DNA from 4 places in the Paenibacillus mesotrionivorans genome. Region 3 is predicted to be linked to each of the others. Evidence: predicted binding sites of a transcription regulator. Region 3 holds the regulator's gene; each other region holds the start of a gene.

Region 1 (4,143 bases), on a different contig from region 3:
TGGCATCAATTCCGGCTTCCTGGAAGGTTGCAGGCAGGTTCAGCTTCTTGTTCAGGTCTTGGATAGCCTTGATCAGGCTGTCGATAGCTTGCTCAGTGGTTGCAGCAGGCAGACCCAGAACACGCGCGATTTCGGCATAGCGTTGGTCGGCGATGAAGTGATCATATTTCGGGAACGAAGCGAACTTCGTCGGTTTGGTTGCATTGTAGCGGATTACATACGGCATCAGGATGGCGTTGGTCCGTCCGTGCGGCGTATGGAATTCTGCGCCCCATTTGTGAGCCAAGCTGTGGTTGATACCCAGGAAGGCATTGGAGAAGGCCATACCTGCGATGGTGGATGCATTATGCATTCTTTCACGGGCAACCGGATCACCGGCATAGGATTTCTCGATGTTTTCGAATACCAGCTGGATAGCCTTCATAGCCAAGCCGTCGGTGTAATCGTTAGCCATGATGGACACATAAGCTTCGATGGCGTGAGTCAGAACGTCCATACCGGTGTCGGCAACAAGGCCCTTCGGCAGTGTCAGCACGTATTCCGGGTCGATGATGGCAACGTCCGGAGTCAGCTCGTAGTCAGCCAGCGGATACTTGGTGTTGCCTGCATTCTTGTCGGTGATAACCGCGAAGGAGGTTACCTCGGAACCGGTACCCGAAGTAGTCGGGATGGCCACAAACTTGGCCTTTTTGCCCAGACGGGGGTACTTGTAGATCCGTTTGCGGATATCCATGAACTTTTGCTTGATAGCAGAGAAGTCGGTGTCCGGATATTCGAAGAACAGCCACATTGCTTTAGCTGCGTCCATTGCGGAGCCGCCGCCCAGTGCGATAATGCAGTCCGGCTGGAAGCGTTCCATCATAGCGCGGCCGCGTTCTACAGTTTCTACGGAAGGATCGGGCTCAACCTCAGAGAACACTTCCACATAAACCGGGTTTTGACGCTTGCGCAGGTAGTATTCGATCTTCTCTACATACCCGAATTTCACCATCATCGGGTCAGTAATGATTGCGATGCGGGAAATGTCAGGCATCTTGGACAGGTATTGAGTTGCACCTTTTTCGAAGTAGATCTTCGGCGGTACCTTAAACCATTGCATATTCACAGTACGGTACGCCACCCTTTTCACATTGATTAGGTTAACTGCAGTTACGTTGGAGGAAGTCGAGTTTCCGCCGTAGGAGCCGCAGCCCAGAGTCAAGGAAGGCAGGTTGGTGTTGTAAATGTCGCCGATAGCGCCGTGTGTGGAAGGCGAGTTGACGATAACACGGCCGGTTTGCAGACGGTTAGCGAAAGCAGTGATCACGTCTTGGTCATTGGAATGGATCGCGGAGCTGTGGCCCATGCCGCCGAATGCAACAACTTCAGCCGCGCGTTCGATGCCTTGCTCTGCAGTCTTAACCTTGTAGCAAGCCAGGATCGGGGACAGCTTCTCAGCGGACAGCGGGAACTTGGTGCCTACGCCGCTGATCTCGGCGATCAGGATCTTGGTGTTGGCAGGAACCTTCAGGCCAGCCATTTCGGCAATCTTCACAGCGGATTGGCCAACGATAACCGGGTTAACGGCACACTTCTCAAGGTTGATGGCCAGCTTGGTCAGCTGCTCGATTTCTTGCGGGTTCAGGAAGTAGCAGCCTTGGTCGGCGAAGCACTTCTTGGTTACTTCATAGATCGGCTCTTCGATGATGACCGCTTGCTCGGATGCGCAAATCATGCCGTTGTCGAAGGATTTGGACAGGATAATATCATTAACTGCTTGCGCAATGTTTGCTGTTTTCTCGATGAATGCGGGCACGTTGCCTGCGCCTACGCCCAGAGCCGGTTTGCCTGTGCTGTAAGCAGCCTTTACCATGCCAGGACCGCCGGTAGCCAGGATCAGGGACACACCCGGGTGGTTCATCAGCAGGTTGGTAGCTTCAATGGAAGGAGCTTCGATCCATTGAATCGCGTGCTGCGGAGCGCCGTTAGCCACTGCTGCATCCAGAAGCACCTTAGCCGCTGCCGAAGAACATTTTTGAGCGGAGGGATGGAAGGCAAAGATAATCGGGTTACGGGTTTTGGCAGAGATAATGGATTTAAACATGGCAGTCGAAGTCGGGTTGGTTACGGGAGTTACACCTGCAACAACACCTACAGGCTCAGCAACCTTCTTGAAGTTTTCGTACGGGTTCTCTTCAATAACACCGACGGTTTTTTCGTACTTGATGCTATGATAGATATATTCCGTTGCAAAGATGTTCTTGGTGATTTTGTCTTCATACACGCCGCGGCCGGTCTCTTCCACTGCCAGCTTAGCCAGATACATATGCTTGTCAAGCCCGGCAAGAGCCATTTCTTGAACGATCTTGTCGATTTGCGCCTGATCCAGCTTCATGTACTCTTGATAGGCTTGCTTTGCGCGGGAAACCAGAAGATCCACTTGTTCTTGAACTGACATCTGCTCTTTTAACTTGGTTTCTTTAACTGCCATGTTAATCTCCGCCTCCTAGAGCTATATTCTGGGTTATGTCGAATGCTTCACGTTAGTATGATACTTATCACAGTATCATATTGAACTGGTAATAACTAGTGTGAAGTTTGTAACGATTTTACGTGAATAATTTCACATCTTTTACGTGAATAATTTCACAACCCTTTATTGATTCTGATTATAGCTAAACTTTTTGCATTCGTAAAGAGTGTACAAACGCTTACATTAAAAAGATTTTATTTTGACAATTGATTACGTTTTCATAATCAATTTTCACGTGAAACTTTGTCCGAAATGTGACGCGTTGCGTTAATTCTTGACTATTTTGTGATCTTCGCTCCGAATGTTCGGATTTGGGTTGAAATAATGTCTAAATGTTGCAAAATACTTTCCTAAGTTGAGTGGATTTGAAATTAATGGAAATGGCACTAGCACATGGATTTTGCAGGGTTTGGGACATGTTGTTTGCTCCTTTACGTCCATTATCCCCTTCCCTCAGGGTCAGTTTGAGATGAATGGAGAAGGGGTGTACTTCGGCTGTATGGAAGAGCACTATCGGGTAGGGTGAGGAATCTGCTGCTCCAGAGTTAGCTTGTTGCTAACGGACTGAGGCTCCCTTATTTCTACTTTTTTCGCGCTTTTGCAGATTTCACGGACACAGAAGGCGTTATTGTGCCCGCATCATCTGCATACCACTCTTTTTGCACCGAATAACGGATTCACGGTCCGTTGGGTCCGGAAAATACTCGTTTTGTGGGAATTAACGGATCGTCGGTCCGCAAGGCAAACGCCGTACTAGCGTCCACCAGCCACCGGCAAAATAAAAGCTCCAGCCGCCTTCAAAAACAAGGCAAGCCGGAGCCTTTTTTTTCACGGGATGGATCCGTTACTATTACCAAGTCACTACAGGCGGTGAACCCGGCACCGGATTGACCACCATATCCATAACAGGGACGGCATAGGCTGCCAGGATCAACGCCACCACCACGGCCATCCATACGCCCCAGCGTTCAAACAGCCGGGGTGCAGGCGCGGCTCCCTCCGCAGGTTCGGCCACGGGAAATTCAGTGCTTCCGGTTGGCGCCCTAAGCAGCCGGACCACATTAACCATCATCAGCAGCACACCTGCGAATAGAATGGTGCCGCCCACTGCCATTGCTACATAATAAGGCATCCAAAGGACACTGTCCGGATGATCCCCGTAGGTGGTATACGCCGTGCGGCGGGGAGAGCCCAGAAGGCCCACCGTATGCATGGAGCCGGACATAAACACCATACCCACCAGCCATAGTACGGTCTGGATCAAACCCAGCCGGTGCATACCCGGCGTGAGCGTCTTCCCCAGAATAGAAGGGATCAGCCAATAGGTGATGCCGAAAAAGGTCAGGGCGACCGTTGTGGCCACAGTCAGATGCAAATGTCCCGTCACCCACAGCGTGTTATGAACCACTGCGTTCATCTGGTTGGAGGCATTGATGATGCCGCCTGCACCCGCGGGGATAAAGGCCAGCATGCCCATAAACGGAGCGAAAAACCGGACATCCCGCCAGGGCATGAGCCGGAGCCAACCGAACAGCCCCCTACCCCCCAGCTCCCTGCCGCGCAGCTCAAACACCGCAAAGGTGGAAAAGGCCGTAGTCAATGTAGGAATGATGACCATAAAGGTGAGTACC
Region 2 (4,143 bases), on a different contig from region 3:
ATTATGGCAGGCTCCGGACGTGCCGCTGAGGCGGGCATCCTGTTTAAGGGCGGCGAGCATCTGGAGCAAACCGGGCACATCGATACCGTTGTGCTGGACAAAACCGGCACCGTCACCCACGGCAAGCCGGTGCTCACGGATGTGATTCCCGCCCCGGGCTGGCAGGGCGGGGAGGATCTATTGCTCCGCCTGGCGGCCGCGGCGGAGAAGCCGTCGGAGCATCCCCTGGCCGAGGCCATTGTCAGGGGGGCGGAGGAGCGGGGGTTGGTTCTGGCCGCCGCCGGAGAGTTCGCCGCGGTGCCGGGCTACGGCATCCGCGCCACGATAGAGGATCGGCGTTTGGCCGTTGGCACCCGCCGTCTCCTGGAGGAGAGCGGCGTGGATTTTGGCGGCGCCGGCCGGGAGATGGAACGGCTGGAGCAAGCGGGCAAAACCGCCATGCTGGTGGCGGTGGACGGGACTTATGCGGGCGTCCTGGCCGTGGCGGACACCATGAAGGAGTCCTCCCGCGAGGCGGTGGACCGACTGTTGAAGCTGGGCCTGACCGTGGTGATGCTAACCGGCGACAATCAGCGCACAGCAGAGGCCATTGCCAAGCAGGCGGGGATTCCCCGGGTGCTGGCGGAGGTGCTGCCGGAGGGCAAGGCGGAGGAGGTCCGCAAGCTCCAGCAGGAGGGCCGCAAGGTGGCGATGGTAGGCGACGGCATTAACGATGCTCCGGCCTTGGCTACAGCCGACATCGGTATGGCTATGGGCACCGGCACGGACGTGGCCATGGAGGCCGCGGACATCACGCTTCTCCGGGGCGACCTGAACGGCATCGCCGACGCCATCTACATGAGCCGCAGAACCATGGGGAATATTAAGCAGAATTTATTCTGGGCTCTGGCTTACAACTCCCTGGGCATCCCTATTGCCGCCGCCGGGTTCCTGGCTCCTTGGCTGGCCGGTGCGGCCATGGCCATGAGCTCGGTATCGGTAGTGCTGAACGCTCTCCGGCTGCAGCGCATCAAGCTGTAACCCCTGTAGGAAACCGCCTTTTCTAAAGCATTCCCATAAAAAAAGCAGAGCCGCCCCGCTTCGGCGGACGGACTTTGCCAGAGAGGAGGCTCGAGTAAAATGGAAGACAAAATGAATCAGGACAGCCAAAACCACTGCAGCCCTTCACATGGAACGGGCCATGAGGGAGCGGGCTGCTGCGACTCCACCCAGCCCCGCAAAAGCCATCATTCCCAGGAGATGAAGTCCAGCCTCGTAAACCGGCTCAACCGGATTGAAGGACAGATCCGTGGTGTGAAGGGGCTGATCGAGAAGGATGTTTATTGCGACGATGTCCTGAACCAGATCGCGGCGATTCAGTCCGCTCTGAACGGAGTGGGCAAGCTGCTGCTGGAGGGCCATATGAAATCCTGTGTGGTGGAGCGTATTTTGGAAGGGGACAATGAGGTTCTGGATGAGCTGCTGATCACCGTCAACAAACTGATGCGGTAATTGAAGGTGGCAGCGATCAAATATAATTTTTCAAAGGAGAGATTGAACATGGCACAAGCAACTCTGAAGGTAGAAGGCATGTCCTGCAATCATTGCGTAAAATCCGTAGAGGGCGCCCTGCAAAATATCGGAGCCAAGGGCACGGTGGACCTGGCGGCCAAAACCGTCACCGTGGAATATGATGCGTCCAAGCTGGATGAAGCCGCATTGAAGAATGCTATTGAAGACCAAGGCTACGACGTAGTCTGAAACAGGTGAAAACAGGGAAGCAGCACTTGGCGGGAAAGCCGTCTGTGCTGCTTTTTTCTTGTATACGGACTTCTCCGATACTGGGTGTGAAAAGTTTCACAATAATATGATAAAAATCATATCTCCCGTCTCGCTTCCCGTGCTACGGTGGGGAAAAGAGACAGCCGGAGGCCTGTGCACCACATGGAGCGGCCGGCAAGGAGGATAACATCATGACGGATCTGCTGGATCAGCTGTTTGAGACCCATTCGCTTACCAAGGATGAGATTATAGATGCGCTCCGCATGATGGAGGACCCGCAGCATAAATCGCGGCTGTTCGATTATGCTAACCGAACCCGTCTTGCCCACTACGGGCCGCGGGTATTTATGCGGGGGCTGGTGGAATTCTCCAACTACTGCCGCCGGGACTGCATGTATTGCGGCATCCGCGCCGGCAACCGCAATGCGGACCGGTACCGCCTGGCCCCTGAGGATATCCTCGCCTGCTGCCGGGAGGGATATGAATTGGGCTACCGCACCTTCGTGCTCCAGAGCGGGGAGGATATGTGGTACACGGTAGACCGGCTTACGGATATTCTGGGTATGATCAAGGGGGAGTTCCCCGACGCCGCGGTTACGCTGTCCATTGGGGAACGCAGCCGCAGTGAATACGAGGCGTTGTACAAGGCTGGCGCTGAGCGGTTCCTGCTCCGCCACGAGACGGCCTCCCGGGAGCTGTATGAGTCTCTCCATCCAAACATGTCCTTCGATAACCGGATGGAATGCCTGCGTATGTTGAAGGAAATCGGCTACCAGGTAGGCGCCGGATTTATGGTGGGGCTGCCGGGACAAACCCTTGAGCATCTGGCGGAGGATTTGGATTTCCTCCACCGTTTCCAGCCGGATATGATCGGCATCGGTCCGTTTATCCCCCACAGTGATACCCCCTTGAAGGGTTCGAAGGGCGGCACCGTGGACAATACCTTGGTGATGGTTGCATTTGCCCGTCTGTTGGTGCCCAAAGCAAATCTGCCGGCCACCACAGCTATGGGCAGCCTGGACCCGCAGGGCCGGGAGAAGGCCATCAAGGCCGGAGCCAACGTGGTGATGCCCAACCTGTCTCCTACCTCTGTCCGGGAAAAATACGCCCTCTACGAGAATAAAATCTGCACCGGTGACGAAGCGGCCCACTGCCGCGGCTGCATCGAGATGCGTATCAAGGTCAGCGGCTTCGAGGTGGATATGGGCCGGGGCGATAGCCTGAACTGGCAGGAGCCTGTGGAGGCGTAGCGCAATTGCATATATTGGGCGGCTGCCCGTTTTCATTGCACCAAACAAACTGAAAGACCCGCACACGGCTGCGTTCTGCTGCCGGATGCGGGTCTTTTTATTAGCTGGGCCTATTTTGATGTGAGATGTGAGGGTGGGAGATGGGCGATGGGAGACGGCGACTGGCGAAACGTCCTCGACTATCCTCAACTGTTCTCAACTGTCCTCGACCGTCCTCGACCGTCCTCGATCGTCCGCTACAACCCGGAAAATCCGCCTGGATCCTCGAAATGTTCATCCACAGTAACTGTAACGGAACTGAGAAGCGCTTATAGGGAGAAAATCGGCTGGCTCCAGCGTTAACGGAACTGAGAGACTGTTAGATGGGATGTGAGCGGCCTTAAGGCTGAGTTTGCTTCTGTAAGAGCCTCTGAGTTCCGTTAAAATTCCAATAAGCCGATTTTACTTTTTTAAGAGTCGCTCAGTTCCGTAAGTGATCAGGCCGCGGGGTGTTAGTCAGCCTCATACGGACCAAACCGCGCGCGGTTGGAAGGATGCGGGCAAGCTGCGTAAGTAATCAGTGCCGTAAGCGGTCAGGCTGCGGAAGCGGGTAAGCCGCAGAAGGAAACAGGCTGCGTCAGTGAGCCGATGCGTTTAGAAGCAGAGGGAACACCATCAACGGTGTTCCTTTGTTACTGCTGCCGGTAGATCCGGTACAGCAGGACGGCAGCCTCGGCGCGGGTCAACGGGTCCCGGGGCCGAAGCAGGGCGCCATCTCCCTCGATCAGCCCGGCGTTGATGAAGGCGCCTGCTGCTTCGAGAGCGTAACCGGCCACCTGGGCCGAGTCTTCAAAGGCTGATAGCGGCTCTCTATCTGCCGGAGCGGAGGCGGCATGCGCTGTGAGCGCTTGGCCGCCCAAGGCCCGATAGAACAGCGCCATCATCTCCTGGCGACTGACGGACTCATCGGGGGCGAAACGGTTATTCTCCCGGCCTTCGATCCATCCGGCCGAGCGGGCTTGTGCTAGTGCTTCGTAGTAATACGCGGAGGCACTGACGTCGGCGAAGGGCTCTGCCCAGGCTGACGGATTAGCGGCGGCGGGTTGAAGCAGGCGGGTGAGTACCAGGGCCAGGTCCGCCCGGGTCAGCGGAG
Region 3 (4,143 bases):
ATGGCACAGATGGCTCCAATGTTGGAGGATGCGGTGCTGGTGGGTCATAACGTTTCCTTTGACCTCGGCTTTTTGCAGCGGGGGTTGGATATTTCGGGGTATCGTCCCTTTTCCGGAAGGGTTCTCGATACCCTGGATTTTTTGCGTATGCTGTTCCCCATGCTTGGCAGCCTGCAGCTGTCCATGGTTACCCAAACCATGGAGATCCCCCATGAACGACCCCACCAGGCGGATTCGGACGCAGAGGCAACGGCTCTTCTATGGGTGAAGGTGCTGGAACGCTTCGAGGATTTGGATCTGCTCACGGTGCAGCGCCTTTCCTATCTGTTCGAAATGGAAAATACAGACCTCAGCTGGTTTCTAAAGGAAATTCTGGGGTTGAAGGAAATTGCTACTCCGGTGGATCCCAATTTGGACCGGTATTTCCGGCAATATTCCCTGAAGGCCGGGGAATGGGGCGAGGAGAAAAAGCCGCGGGCAGACAAGGAATGGCTGGACAAACCCTTCGAGGAATTCCATGCCTATCTCACAGAGCGGATGAAGGAGAAATTCCCCGGCTACGAGGAGCGGCCTGCCCAGGCCCAGATGATTCGTGATGTACAGGGGGCTTTATCCGACAGCGCCCACCTGCTGATTGAGGCGGGAACGGGGACCGGAAAGTCCTTGGCTTATTTGATCCCAGCCCTTCATTACGGCATCAGCGAAGAGAAGAAAATCGTGGTCAGCACCCATACCATCCAGCTTCAGGAGCAGCTGCGCCAGCGGGATATCCCGCTTTTGCAGGAGCTGTTTCCTTTTGGGTTCGAGGCGGCTGTTCTGAAGGGGCGTAATCATTATCTGTGCCTCCGCAAATTCGAGACCAAGGTGAATACGGCAGACTTCGCCAACGGCCGCGATGACCGGCTGACGGCTGCGCAAATGACCGTATGGCTCTCTGACACAGAACGGGGAGACGACGAGGAGCTGTATTTGACCTCCAAAGGCAATGACTTCTGGCAGGATGTGCAAAGCGATGCGGATTCTTGCTTGAACCGCCACTGCCCTTGGTTCCGGCGCTGCTTCTACCACCGGGCAAAGCATGAATCTACCCAGGCGGACGTGATTATCGTCAATCATTCCCTGCTGTTTACGGATATTAAAGCGGAGAACCGGCTGCTGCCGGCTTATTCGCAGTTAATCGTGGACGAGGCTCATCACTTCGAGGAGGTAGCGGCCAAGCATCTGGGCTTGGAGCTGCATTACCTTAGCTTTGTGCACACGTTGACATGGCTGTATAAGGATTCCCGTTCGGGCCTCCTGCCGTTGGTATCCATGCGTATTCAAGAGCATGCGGCTGGGGATAAAGCATCCAAGTGGCTGCGGGCTATAGTGGACGTGGAGGAGAAGCTGGTGGAGGCCAAGGAGCACTGGGACGAGCTGTCCCAGCTGCTGTATGACTTTGCGGGAATGTCGGCCAGCGCCTCCGACCCTGCATCGGCGGAAGCCGGGCAGCTGGTGGTGCGGGTTAAACCCGCCATGCTTCCTCCTAGCTGGGAGACTCTCCGGAAGATGGAGGAGAATATCTACGTTGGCCTTGGTGAAGCTTCGCGGCAGCTGGACCGGCTGCTGAATGATTGGAAGGATGTCCAGGATGACCTGGGCATACAGACTCTGGTTACGGATTTGAACGGGGCCGGCAAGGATCTGGACAGGCACCGGGATACCCTTCACAGGTTTATGCATATGCCTGAGCAGGATGATGTGTATTGGCTGGAAGCGAGCAGCCAGTTCAAGAGTAAGTCCCTTCAATTGGTAAGTGTTCCTGCGGATGTAAGCGCCATTCTTCGACAGTTCTTTTTTGATGCAAAAGATAGTATAATATTGACATCTGCCACCTTGTCCGTGGACAAGAAATTTCATTATATCTGCGAACAGCTGGGGCTTATGGAGAATAGCCCGTCCGGCAAGGTCCGGACGGTCATTCTGCCATCCCCCTTTCAATACAGGGAGCAGGCGCTGGTAGCGGTGCCCCGCGATTTTCCCAATATTAAGGGCAGTGCCGCCGAAGCGTATTATATCGAGAAGCTTACGGAATCTCTGCGCGATGTGGCGGTGGCAACCAACGGAAGAATGCTTGTGCTGTTCACCTCGTACCGGATGCTGAAGGCGGTTCACCAGAGGCTGAAGGAAGAGCTGGCCTCAAGAGGGATTCAGGTGCTGGGGCAGGGGATGGACGGCGGCAACCGGAGTAAGCTGACGCGGATGTTCAAGGACAGTGCCGCAAGTGTCCTGCTGGGCACCAGCTCCTTCTGGGAGGGTGTGGACATTCCCGGAGATGCGTTAAGCTGCCTGGCTATTGTGAGATTGCCTTTTCAGCCGCCCAACCATCCTCTTGTGGAGGCCAAGTGCGAGCTTTATAAGGAAAAAGGACAGAACCCCTTTATCAAATATTCTGTGCCCCAGGCGGTTATCCGCTTCAAACAGGGCTTCGGCCGGCTGGTGCGGACCGCCACCGATAAAGGAACGGTTATTGTCTATGATACCCGGGTGATTGATACGGCATACGGCAAGCATTTTCTTTACTCCCTGCCCGGGCCGAAGATTGAGCATATGACAACTTCGCAATTGGTGCCGAGAATCATGGAATGGATGAGGAGTGAGGAAGGTTGAAGACGGAGAAGATTTCGGAGGCCGTCGTACGAAGGCTTCCGGTATATCTAAGGTTTCTTAACGAATTGAATATGAAGAATGTCCAGACTGTGTCCTCCCAGGACCTGGGCAACAAGTTGGACCTGAACCCGGCCCAAATCCGCAAGGATCTGGCGTATTTCGGGGAGTTCGGCAAGAAGGGGATCGGATACGATGTGAATTACCTCATCGAGAAGATCCGGCAGATTCTGAAGCTGAACCAAGACATTGCCGTTGCCCTGGTGGGAGCGGGAAACCTGGGACGGGCGCTGTGCAACTACAATGTCTATCTGAAGGACAATATGAAGATTACGGCCATCTTCGACGACAGTCCGGACAAGGTGGGCACCAGCATCAATAACCTGCAGGTGCATCCTATGAAGGAGCTGGTTGGGACGATTCGTGAGGAGGCCATCCGAATTGGCATTATCACGGTTCCGGCTTCGGAGGCCCAGTCGGTGGCGGATGAATTCGTGCGCGGCGGGGTAGAAGCGATCCTGAACTTTGCGCCGGTGATTATTAAGGTTCCGATGCACATCCGGGTGCATAATGCGGACTTTACGACGGATCTGCAAAGCCTGGCCTATTATTTGGACGAATAGCGGCATACAGAATATTATGTGGAAAGGGATGTCCCCATCAGGCGGGCATCCCTTTTTTTGATGTTTTTGTGGAGGTGGTTTTTGGCGATCGAACAGCGGGCGTTTCTCCTTGCAAAAGTGCATCTATTCTCCCCGGAACCCGACGTTTGCTGCATACCAAATGCAAAAGTGCACCTATTTCCTCCGCCCAGGCTTCATAATGCCCCCATGTGATGGAAATAACTGCATTTTTGCAGGAAAGACGATAAAACGAAGGTTTGTCTCTCCAATAAATGTACTTTTGCATTTCGGAAGAGAATGGGAGTAACGTTCTAACGTGTGCAACCCTCTAAAGCAAAGTTTGAACATGCAGTACGTTGGTGTAGTGTAAGCCTCAAAATAAAAAAAGGCCGCAATCATCGATTGCAGCCGGCTGTGGACCGCCCTGGGGCAGTCTCTTTCAAACCATCACTTACGCGTACTTCAATACAATGCCGTCCAGAATGTCGGCCACGTTCTCGCAGGCATCAGTAGTCAGCTCCAGCTGTTCATACATTTCCTTCAGCTTGAAGTCATGGTACGGATCCTTGGGATTGTGGAAAATATCCTTGATGCCTTGACGGAGCAGCTTGTCTCCTTCGTTCTCCATGCTGTTGATCTTCACGGTGAATTCGGCAATCTGCATGTACTTCTTCTTGGAAAGCAGCTTGATGGCGTCCAGTATGTATTGGCAGGCATTCACCAGCACAACCGAGAACTCCTTCATGTAATGATCCGTAGCCTGAATATTCAAATAATCAAACCGCGCGATGCATTCTTCAATGCCGTCGATCACGTCGTCCATCTTGGCAGCCAGAGCCAGAATGTCCTCCCGGTCGATGGGGGTAATAAACAC
Region 4 (4,143 bases), 260 kb from region 3:
CGGGGGCCCCGCCGGCGAAGATTCTGTATCTTGCCGAGGAGGCGTTCGCCGGCGTATTCACCCGGGAGCAGCTGGTTTCCTGGATGCGGGTGTTCTACGCCCGCTTCTTCTCCCAGCAGTTCAAACGCTCCTGTCTGCCTGACGGCCCCAAGGTGGGGACGGTCAGCCTATCTCCGCGGGGAGATTGGCGGATGCCCAGTGACGCCTCCGGCGCGCTGTGGCTGAAAGAGGTTGAAGCGCTGTAAACCTTGCCCATCGACCGGATACGGTGGTTTTTCACGGTATCCGGCCTCCGGTGAGGACCGACGGTTTTCTTTATGATATAGTAAAAGTGCCGGTTGACACGGACATCATTCCAGGGTCCTTAAGAAGGAGTTACCATGACACAATTCGTCTATAAGCAAATCGTCGACGATCTCAAGAAGAAGATCTTCGCGGGGGATTTTCCCGATATGCGCCTGCCGGACGAGCGCAGTCTCAGTGAAACCTATCAGGTCAGCCGCAGCTCTATCAAGCGGGCGCTGACCAAGATGGAGCATGCCGGCATCATTTTCAAAAAACGGGGCTCCGGCACCTTTATCAACCCGTTATACATCAAGAATGAATCCATCTTCAATTACGAGGGCTCCAACCTGGGAGTCACGGATAATTTCCAGATGCACGGGGTCAAGCCCAAAATCCGCGTCCTGAGCTTTGAGGTAATTCCGCCGACGGAGGAGCTGCAGCGGGACCTGTTCCTGCAGCCCCATGATTTTGTGTACAAAATTGTCCGGCTGCGCCTGTTTGACGAAACCCCGTTTATGATCGAAACCGGCTACATTCCCATCAAGATCATCCAGAATCTGAACCAGACGATTATTGAGGGTTCGATTTTTAACTACCTGGAGGAAGCCCATAATCTGGCGGTAACCAAGTCCTTCCTCTCCGTTTACGCCGAACCTTCGGATGACCGCGACCGGGAACTGCTGGACCTGAAGGAGCATGAGCCGGTGGGGATTATGGAAGGGATCTTCTTCCTGGATAACGGTACGCCGCTGGAGTTCTCCAATATGCGCTTCCACTACAAGTATCTGAAGTTCAATACCTTTGTATCGGTGCAGGAATAAGGATCGGACAACCGTCCGGTCTTTTTTATTTGTGGGGGAAGACCTGCCTGCTTGTACTGCCGCCGCGGCAGCTGCTCTCTGTCGTGGCTGCTCTCTGTCACGGCTGTTCTGGAGTCCAAGTAACTCTGTGTCCCCGGCTCCGGTTCTAACGGAAGCACGAGACCTTATTTGGCCAGAAAACGGTGTTTCGAAATTCTAACGGCGGTGAGAGACCTTATTGGGGCTTTTTGGCCTCCCAACCTGGGATTTCCCCTCAAATAGCGGCTGTGGCCGCCGTTAGAATTTTGGAGCTGCTCAATTGGGGCAAATAGCGGCGCTGGCCGCCGTTAGAATAATTAGCTACCAAGTTAGCTCCTCCCATTAACGGAGTCCGCACTGCAGAACCCACCTTCACCCTCCATCAAAAACCCATCACCCCGATAACCACCCATGTAAACGCCATCATTCGACAAAGTTCATAGTAAGTTCATTTTTTCACATAATTGGACCGTATTACTTTCAAAAATGATTGATTTCAATTTCTGAAGTGGTTATTATGAATTTGAAATTACGGAGAGATCAGACAGAAACAAAATTTCGATAGGAGTGGAAGAAATGACACTGACTACTCAAGTTCTGGATTACTCCTCCAAGGCGTATCTGGATAAGCTCGACGCCTATTGGCGCGCAACCAACTACATTTCCGTAGGCCAGCTTTATCTGAAGGGCAACCCCCTGCTCAAGGAACCTTTGCAGGATGCCCACGTGAAGGTAAAGCCCATCGGCCACTGGGGCACCATCCCCGGCCAAAACTTTATCTATGCCCACTTGAACCGGGTTATTACCAAGTATGATCTGGATATGTTCTACATCGAAGGCCCCGGCCACGGCGGCCAGGTTATGGTGTCCAACTCCTATCTGGACGGCAGCTACACCGAGATTTATCCGCAGATCACCCGGGACATTCCCGGCCTGATCAAGCTCTTCAAGCAGTTCTCCTTCCCGGGCGGAGTCGCTTCCCATGCCGCACCGGAAACACCGGGCTCCATCCATGAAGGCGGCGAGCTGGGCTACGCCCTCTCCCACGGTGTTGGCGCCATTCTCGACAATCCGGAGCTGATCTCCGCTGTTGTCATCGGCGACGGCGAAGCCGAAACCGGTCCGTTGGCGGCATCCTGGTTCTCCAACCGTTTCATCAACCCCATCACCGACGGCGCAGTACTGCCGATTCTTCACCTAAACGGCTTCAAAATCAGCAACCCCACCATCCTGTCCCGCCAAACACGGGAGGAGATGGATGCCTATTTCACCGGTATGGGCTGGGAGCCCCACTATGTGGAGGGTTCTGATCCGGAGCTGATGCATCCCCAGATGGCCAAGGTATTGGATACCGTTATTGATAAAATCAAAGCCATCCAAAAGAATGCCCGTGAAAACAACAACACAACCCGTCCACTGTGGCCGATGATCGTCTGCCGCACGCCCAAGGGCTGGACCGGTCCGATGGAATGGGACGGCGTTCCCAACACAGGCTCCTTCCGTGCCCACCAGGTGCCGATTCCCGTGGACCAAAAGAACATGCAGCATGCCCCCGCTCTGATGGAATGGATGAACAGCTACCGTCCGCAGGAGCTTTTCAACGACCAAGGCCGTCTGCTGCCCGAAATCGAAGAAATTCTGCCTACCGGCAACAGAAGAATGGGCAAAAACCCGGTTACCGACGCCGGCAGACTTGTGAAGGACCTGAAGCTGCCCGACTTCACCAAGTTCGCCCTTGACAATTCCAAGCCTGGCCAAATCATCGCCCAAGACATGCTGGTGCTGGGCAAATATATGAAGGAAGTTATCGAGCTCAATGAAGCTCAGCGCAACTTCCGCATCTTCGGTCCGGACGAAACCATGTCCAACCGTCTGGGACCCGTGTTCGAAGTCACCAAGCGTCAATGGATGGATGCCATTCAGGAGCCGCAGGATGAATTCCTTGCTCCTTACGGCCGTGTCATCGATTCCCAGCTATCCGAGCATCAGGCGGAAGGTTTGCTGGAAGGCTACGTGCTTACTGGGCGCCATGGATTTTTTGCCAGCTATGAAGCGTTCCTGCGGGTTGTAGACTCCATGATCACCCAGCACTTCAAGTGGCTGCGCAAGGCTACCGATCAAGGCTGGCGTGCAGATATTCCTTCCCTGAACGTGGTGGCTACCTCCACCGTGTTCCAGCAGGATCACAATGGCTACACCCACCAAGACCCGGGACTTCTGGGACACTTGGCCGACAAAAAGCCGGAATTTATCCGTGAATACCTGCCTGCCGATGCCAACTCCCTGCTGGCCGTATTCGACAAGGTGCTGAATGACCGTCAAAAGATCAACCTGATCGTCTCCTCCAAGCATCCCCGCCCGCAATGGTTCAGTGCTGAAGAAGCCTCCGTGCTGGTGGAAAAGGGCTTGAAAATCATCGATTGGGCCAGCACTGACAAGGGCCAGGAGCCGGATGTGGTCTTTGCCTCCGCCGGTACTGAGCCTACCATCGAAAGCCTGGCTGCCATCTCCATTCTGCACGAGAAGCTGCCGGAGCTGAAAATCCGCTACATCAACATTGTGGACCTGCTGAAGCTGAGAAGCCAAAAGCTGGATCCCCGTGGCCTGTCCGACGAGAAATTTGACAGCTACTTCACCGCCGACAAGCCTGTTATCTTCGCCTTCCACGGTTATGAAGGGCTGATCAAGGATCTGTTCTTCGACCGTCACAACCATAACCTGCATGTCCACGGCTACCGGGAAAACGGCGACATCACCACTCCTTTCGATATGCGTGTCCTGAATCAAATGGACCGTTTCGATCTGGCCAAGGAAGCCGTTCTGAGCCTGCCAAATGCAGCCCAATATAAAGCCATCGCCGACGAAATGGATGCCATCATCAAGAAGCATCACCAGTTCATCCGTGAGGAAGGCTATGACCTTCCCGAAGTGGAAAGCTGGAAGTGGACAGACCTGAAATAAGCAATTCCGCAGCACAATATCCGTATCATCCTTAAACGCCTTCTCCCCATCCGGGAGA

The links. Region 3 encodes Rex, which represses fermentation and respiration genes when NADH is low (regulators of the CRP and FNR family bind a similar motif). Its sites were predicted from a motif close to TTGTGAAATATTTCACAA; they were not measured.
Region 1: a site for Rex is predicted at 2,614-2,631, ahead of adhE (bifunctional acetaldehyde-CoA/alcohol dehydrogenase). Genes of this name have one in related genera too.
Region 2: a site for Rex is predicted at 1,825-1,842, ahead of hydE ([FeFe] hydrogenase H-cluster radical SAM maturase HydE). Genes of this name have one in related genera too.
Region 4: a site for Rex is predicted at 1,569-1,586, ahead of ACI1P1_RS02500 (phosphoketolase family protein). Genes of this name have one in related genera too.

What each region holds. Positions count from the first base shown of each region.
Region 1 covers NZ_JBJURJ010000015.1:88,999-93,141, reverse strand. The annotation lists gene adhE (bifunctional acetaldehyde-CoA/alcohol dehydrogenase) at 1-2,470, opposite strand, end outside; gene ACI1P1_RS21455 (b(o/a)3-type cytochrome-c oxidase subunit 1) at 3,363-4,143, opposite strand, start outside.
Region 2 covers NZ_JBJURJ010000004.1:189,610-193,752, forward strand. The annotation lists gene ACI1P1_RS07430 (heavy metal translocating P-type ATPase) at 1-1,020, shown strand, start outside; gene ACI1P1_RS07435 (metal-sensitive transcriptional regulator) at 1,120-1,491, shown strand; gene ACI1P1_RS07440 (copper ion binding protein) at 1,540-1,740, shown strand; gene hydE ([FeFe] hydrogenase H-cluster radical SAM maturase HydE) at 1,953-3,011, shown strand; gene ACI1P1_RS07450 (polysaccharide lyase family 8 super-sandwich domain-containing protein) at 3,683-4,143, opposite strand, start outside.
Region 3 covers NZ_JBJURJ010000001.1:270,077-274,219, reverse strand. The annotation lists gene dinG (ATP-dependent DNA helicase DinG) at 1-2,649, shown strand, start outside; gene ACI1P1_RS01255 (redox-sensing transcriptional repressor Rex) at 2,646-3,269, shown strand; gene ACI1P1_RS01250 (DUF47 domain-containing protein) at 3,721-4,143, opposite strand, start outside.
Region 4 covers NZ_JBJURJ010000001.1:526,304-530,446, forward strand. The annotation lists gene ACI1P1_RS02490 (NAD(+) synthase) at 1-245, shown strand, start outside; gene ACI1P1_RS02495 (GntR family transcriptional regulator) at 381-1,106, shown strand; gene ACI1P1_RS02500 (phosphoketolase family protein) at 1,701-4,085, shown strand.